One region of the Gallaecimonas kandeliae genome, then DNA from elsewhere that is predicted to be linked to it. Evidence: predicted binding sites of a transcription regulator. Region 1 holds the regulator's gene; the other holds the start of a gene.

Region 1 (3,410 bases):
ATGTTCGTGAAGCCCTGACCGAAGCCGGGGTACACGGACTCACCGTCTGCGAAGTGCGCGGCTTCGGCCGTCAGCGCGGCCACACCGAACTCTATCGTGGGGCCGAATACCGTATCGATTTCCTACCCAAGGTGCAGCTGGACATCCTGGTCACTGCCAGCCAGGTGGACCTGGTGATCGACGCCATCCTCAAGGCCGCCCAGACCGGCAAGGTCGGCGACGGCAAGATCTGGGTCCAGGACCTGGAGACCGTGGTCCGCATCCGTACCGAAGAGCGTGACGAAGACGCCATCTGAGCGATGCCAAGCAACTTTTGAGGAGAGGATAATGGATCAACCATCAGTACAAATTGCCTATGCCCTCGACACCTTCTACCTGCTGGTGTCGGGTGCTTTCGTCATGTGGATGGCGGCCGGTTTCGCCATGCTGGAAGCGGGCCTGGTGCGGGCCAAGAACACCACAGAGATACTGACCAAGAACATGGTGCTCTACGCCGTGGCCTGCGTCATGTACATGCTCTGTGGCTACAACATCATGTACCCGGCCGAAGCCGTGAACAGCATCTGGCCCGGTATCCACTTCCTGCTGGGTAGTGGCGACCACAGCGTGGAAAGCGTGCTGGCCGGTGGCGACGGTGCCCCCGTCTATTCCGCCATGGCCGACTTCTTCTTCCAGGTGGTGTTCGTGGCCACCGCCATGTCGGTGGTGTCCGGCGCCGTGGCCGAACGCATGAAGCTCTGGGTCTTCCTGGGCTTTGCCGTGGTGCTGACCGCCTTCATCTACCCCATAGAGGGTTACTGGAAATGGGGCCACGGCTTCTTGGACAAGCTGGGCTTCCTGGACTTTGCCGGCTCCGGCATAGTGCACCTCACCGGTGCCTCCGCCGCCCTGGCCGGGGTGCTGCTGCTGGGCCCCCGCAAAGGCAAGTACGGCAAGAACGGCGAGATCAACGCTTTCCCCGGCTCCAATCTGCCCCTGGCCACCCTCGGCATGTTCATCCTCTGGCTGGGCTGGTTCGGCTTCAACGGCGGCTCAGAACTGAAGATCTCCAACATCGGTGAGGCCAACAACGTGGCCAAGGTCTTCGTCAACACCAACATGGCTGCGGCCGGTGGCCTGATCGCCGCCCTCATCACCGCCAAGTGGCTGTTCGGCAAGGCCGACCTGACCATGGCCGTGAACGGCGCCCTGGCCGGCCTGGTGGCCATCACCGCCGAGCCCCTGGCCCCCAGCCCGCTCTGGGCCACCCTGGTCGGCGTCATCGGCGGCGTGCTGGTGGTGTTCTCTGTGGTGGGCCTCGACAAGCTGCGCATAGACGATCCTGTCGGTGCCATCTCTGTCCACGGCGTCGCCGGCATCTGGGGCCTGATGGCCGTGCCTTTTGCCAACGGCGGCAGCAGCTTCGGCGTCCAGGCCATAGGGGTGGCCAGCATTTTCGGCTGGGTCTTCGGTACTTCCTTTGTCGTCTGGTTCTTGCTCAAGAAAGTGGTTGGGCTGCGGGTATCCGAAGAGGAAGAGTACGAAGGGGTGGACATGGCCGAGTGCGGCATGGAAGCCTACCCGGAATTCAAGGTCAGCAAATAAGAGAAAGGGCGCCTAAGCGCCCTCTATTTGTCAGCCTGGTTTTCAGCGGAAGAGATCGTTGATCATCTTCAATGTGTCGCGGATGTGGCTGAGGCGGGTGGGGATCACCAGTATGGTATCGTCCCCCGCTATGGTGCCCATGATGCCGTCGGCCTTGGTAAAGGAGTCCAGCAGCCGGGCGATCAGCTGGGCCGAGCCGGGGCTGGTCTTGATGACGATCATCGACTCGTTGTGGTCCACGTCCACCACCAGGTGCTTGAGCTGGCTGCTGGCGGTGGGTACCCCCAGTTCCGCAGGCAGGCAGTAGACCATCTCTTGGCGGGCGTTGCGGGTACGGACGGCACCGAACTTGGTGAGCATCCGCGAGACCTTGGACTGGCTTATGTTTTCAAATCCCTGGCCCTGCAGGGCGGTCACAATCTCGCTCTGGGAACCGCAACGTTCTTCCTTGAGGAGCTGCTTGAAGGATTTTATCAGGGCTTCTTGATTGCTTTGGGTCATTGTTTTTGTGTCCTACAGGCAGGGTACCTGCATATTCATGCACAACCTGCATGGTAGCATGGGCGCCGGGCTTTGGCAGCTTGCATCCCGGGGCTTTCGCTGTCAGTCTTGGTGGCAATAATTCAGCTTGGAGTGGTAGTTAAAGGTGATACGCGAGGCGGTTTGGCTTGGCCTGTTGTACTGCTGTACCTGGAGCGCGGCCGAGGCGAAGGACATGCCTGAACAAGGGAAGCCACTCGTGTTCGGCACCGAAGCCACCTATCCCCCCTTCGAATACCGCGACGACGCCGGCCAGCTGGTGGGGGTCGACGTGGATATCGCCCATGCCATCTGTGAAGAGTTGCAGCGGCCCTGCATCATCATCGAGCACCCCTTCGACAGCCTGCTGGACGAGTTGGAAGGTGGGGACCTGGACGCCGTCATAGCGGCCTTGGACATTTCTTCACACTATGACAACGACATCCGTTTCTCCGACCCTTACTACCGCAACGCCGCCGTCTACGTGACCCTCAAGAGCTCCACGGACCGTGTCGCCCACTCCGGCTACATAGGGGTGCAGAACGGCTCCAGCCACCAGCAGTACCTCATCGACCAACGCCAGTGGCAGCTCACCAGCTACGACGAGCTGAACGGCGCCCTTAACGAACTGCGCCAGGGCCGGATCAGCGCCATCTTCGTGGACTCGGCCGTGGCCAACGCCTGGCTGTCCGACCCCAACAACAGCGACCTGCGCCTGATGGGCAGCCCGGTGCGCGACCTTCGCTACTTCGGCCGCGGCATGGGCATAGCCTTGGCCAAGGGGCGCAGCCAGGACGCCCTGTTGGAGAGCATCAACAAGGCCCTCGAAGGACTGCGCCAGCGCAACCAGCTTGACCACATCCTCGCCCACTACCTGAAAGTCCACTGATCTTGACGCCCACCGGGCCAGCTCCCAGCGCCGCTTAGCCTGGCGCCAATTGTTTTTTGACCGCTCTTGGGCTAAGGTGCAGCGCACACCTGAACAGGTCAGACAATAGGGAGAAAATGCGATGAAAGTTGCCGTTCTTGGCGCCGCCGGTGGTATCGGTCAGGCTCTGTCTCTGCTGCTTAAAACCCAGCTGCCCGCCGGTTCCGAACTGGCCCTCTATGACGTTGCCCCGGTTGTTCCCGGTGTTGCCGTTGATCTGAGCCACATCCCCACCGCCGTCAAGGTAGCTGGTTTCGGTCAAGACAAGCTGGCCGAAGCCCTGACCGGTGCCGACGTTGTGTTGATCCCCGCCGGCGTGCCCCGCAAGCCCGGCATGGACCGTTCCGACCTCTTCAACGTCAACGCCGGCATAGTGCGC
Region 2 (3,410 bases), 940 kb from region 1:
CTGGATGATGTCGGCGGCCGGCTCGCAGCCTTTGGGGGTGACCACCAGCATCTCAACGCCCAAGAGCTTCGACAGTATCATCAGGGAGTGGGTGACATTATTACCGTCCCCCACGTAGGCCAGTTTGACCCCTTCCAGTTTGCCGAACACCTCGTAGAGGCTCAGCATGTCGGCCAGGCCCTGGCAAGGGTGGAAGCGGTCGGACAAGGCGTTGATCACCGGCACAGAGCCCTTGGCGGCCAGCTCGTCCAGGGTGGCCTGGCTGTAGGTGCGGGCCACTATGGCGTTGACCCAGCAGGACAGGTTCTGGGCGAAGTCCCCCACCGGCTCGCGCTTGCCCAGCGCCCCGTGGCTCTGGTCCAGGTAGACCACCAGGGCGCCCAACTGCTGGGCACCCAGCTCGAAGGTGACGCGGGTGCGCAGGGAAGGCTTTTCGAACAGCAGGGCCACGGACTTGCCGGCCAGGGCCTGGGCATAGTCGGCCGGGTGGGCCTTGAGGGTGGCGGCCTGTTGCAGCAGGGCCTTGAGCTCTGCGGCGTTCCAATCAAAATCGGTCAATAAATGCTTCATCTTTACCTCAGGGTGCGATGGCGGTGCCGAGGGCGGGGTTGGCCAGGGCCTGGCTGTCCTTCCAGGAGGCCAGGCGCACTGCCCGGCCCAGGGCCTGGGCGGCGTGAAGGGCGGCGTCCACCTTCACCACCATGCCGCCGGTGATGACGCTGTCGGCCTTGAGCCGGGCGATGTCGGCGCCATTCAGTTCAGGCAGCAGCTGGCCCTTTGCATCCAGCACCCCTGAAACGTCGCTCAGCAGCAGCAGTTCGGCGTCCAGCAAAGAGGCCACCATGGCGGCCGCCTCGTCGGCGTTGACGTTGAGCAGCTCCCCTTCCCGGCTGGCGGCGATGCTGCTCACCACCGGCAAGAAGCCCCCCTGCAGCAGCAACGACAGCAAGGTGCTGGAGCCCTGGGTGAGCACGCCCACGGCGCCCCATTCCTCGCCCGCCGGCTCGGCCAGGGCTATGCCGTCGGCCAGGGCCAGGCCCACGGGCTCGCCGTCCAAGGCGCGCAGCCGCGCCACCAGTTTCTTGTTGATCTCTCCGGCCAGGGTGCCCACCACCAGCGGCAGGCTGGCCTCACAGGTGATGCGCTTGCCGTTGTGCTTGCGGGGCTCTATGCCGGCCTGCTTCAGCACCTGGTCGACGCGGTCGCCGCCGCCATGCACCAGCACCACGGGGCGCTCCATGGCCACCAGGGCCTTCAGCAGCTGGTCCAATACCGGGCCCGCCTCCAGGGCGGCACCGCCAATCTTGATCACCAATGGGGTCATAACGCCTCCCAGCCATAGCCCGGCAGGGGCTTCAGCCTGAATCCAAAGTGGATATTTATGCATTCCACCGCCTGGCTGGCGGCGCCCTTGAGCAGGTTGTCGATGGCGCTGGCCAGCACCAGCAGGTCACGCGTTTCATCCAGGGCCCAGCCGATCTGGGCGTAGGGGGTATGGGCCACGTTCTTGATGGCAGGAGCTTTGACCCGCAGATCGCCCGACAGCATGACGGAGGGGTGCTCGCCGTAGCAGTCTAGGTAGAGGGCATCGATATCGGCCTGGACAGTGCCGCTCTGCACCGGCACCGTGATGGTGGCCAGGATGCCGCGGTCGAAGGCCCCCAGGTGCGGGGTGAACACCAGGTCGTGGCCCAGGTGCTGGGCGATCTCCGGCTGGTGGCGGTGGCCCAGCACCCCGTAGGGGCTGAGGCTGACCTCGCAGAATTGGGTATGGGGCTTGTTGGCCTTGCCGGCGCCACTGACGCCGCTCACGGCGTTGATGATGGGCAGGCCCTTGATCAGCCCGGCCTTCATCAGGGGCTTCAAGGCCAACAGGCTGGCGGTGGGGTAGCAACCGGGGGCGGCGATCAGCTTGCTGGCCTTGATGGCTTCGTCGTTCCAGCCCACCAGGCCGTAGACGGCCCTGTTCAGCAGCTCGGCAGCAGGGTGCTCAAAGCCGTACCACTGGGGATAGGCGTCGGCCGCCAGCCGGAAGCCGCCGGAGAGATCGACGATCAGAGCGTCGCTGTGCTTGATGAGTTCCGGCACCAGCTCGGCGGAGGCCTCGTGGGGGGTGGCCAGCAGTATCACCTGGGCGTCACGGGCGGCGGCGATAATGGCAGCCGGGCTGCCGTCTTCGATGGTGCCGGCTATGCCCAAAGGCAGGGGTTCGCCGGCGTTCTTGGAGCCGGCGGAGGCGAACACATGGGCCAGCTTGAGCTGGGGATGGCTGGCTACCAGCTTGCACAGTTCCTGGCCTGTGTAACCGGCGCCACCGATAATGAGGGTATTCAACATGCAACGGCTCTCTGTCTGTGTGACTTCTAGTCTAGATGAGCAGTCTTGATGCCTGACGCAACGCGGCCTGCTCCCGGGCAGGCAAGCCTCCCGGACTAACGGAAAGTGCAGCTGTGTCGTCGCATCGCATGTGACATTTTTATTCCCAAAGCGTGGATTTTAATTCAATGTTCGCTAGACTAACCGCGCTTGATTTTTAATGCAATACCAATAGGAAATTATTCATGAGCAGACTGCCGTCCCTGGATCAGATGTTCAACCGGCTCTTGAGCCTGCCGTCGGTGTCCGCCACGGATCCGGCCCTGGATACGGGCAACAAGGCGGTGATAGAACAGCTGGCCCAGTGGTGCGAGACCCTGGGTTTCAAGGTGACGCTGCAGCCTGTGGGCCCCAACAAGCTCAACCTCTGGGCAGAACTGGGCAGCGGCCCCGGCGGCCTGCTGCTGACAGGCCACGCCGACACAGTGCCCTTCGACGAAGGCCGCTGGCAGAAGAACCCCCTTGGCCTCACCGAGCGGGACGGCCGTTGGTATGGCCTCGGCGCCACCGACATGAAGGGCTTCTTCGCCCTGGTGCTGGGCGCCCTGGAAACCATGGATCTCAGCCAACTCAAGGCGCCGCTGCGCATCGCCGCCACCGCCGACGAGGAGACCACCATGGACGGCGCTCGGCTGCTGGCCGAGGCCAACCCCTTCAGCCCGGCCCTGACCCTGGTGGGCGAGCCCACCGAACTCAAGCCCATAGGCCGCCACAAGGGCCATATCAGCGCCGGCATCCGCATCACAGGCCGGAGCGGCCATTCCTCGGATCCGGCCGCCGGCCTCAACGCCATGGAACTGATGCACGGCGTCATGGGGGACCTCATCGCCCTCAAGGGCAAACTGGCCGAGCGTTACCAGGACAACCACTTCGCCGTGCCCTACCCCACCCTAAACCTCGGTCATATCCACGGCGGCGACAACGCCAACCGCATCTGCGGCTGCTGCGAGCTGCACATCGACATCAGGCCGCTGCCGGGCATGAGCATCCCCGAATTGGAAGGCCTGCTTAAGGAAAGCCTGTCAAATGTAGAA

The links. Region 1 encodes ArgR, which controls arginine synthesis, uptake and breakdown. Its sites were predicted from a motif close to ANTGAATAAAAATACANT; they were not measured.
Region 2: the regulator ArgR is predicted to act here: its motif matches at 2,489-2,506, upstream of argC (N-acetyl-gamma-glutamyl-phosphate reductase).

Annotation. Positions count from the first base shown of each region.
Region 1 is NZ_CP118480.1:513,002-516,411, forward strand. It holds gene PVT67_RS02400 (P-II family nitrogen regulator) at 1-296, shown strand, start outside; gene PVT67_RS02405 (ammonium transporter) at 328-1,584, shown strand; gene argR (transcriptional regulator ArgR) at 1,627-2,085, opposite strand; gene PVT67_RS02415 (transporter substrate-binding domain-containing protein) at 2,324-2,992, shown strand; gene mdh (malate dehydrogenase) at 3,114-3,410, shown strand, end outside.
Region 2 is NZ_CP118480.1:3,405,549-3,408,958, forward strand. It holds gene argF (ornithine carbamoyltransferase) at 1-570, opposite strand, end outside; gene argB (acetylglutamate kinase) at 578-1,324, opposite strand; gene argC (N-acetyl-gamma-glutamyl-phosphate reductase) at 1,321-2,337, opposite strand; gene argE (acetylornithine deacetylase) at 2,562-3,410, shown strand, end outside.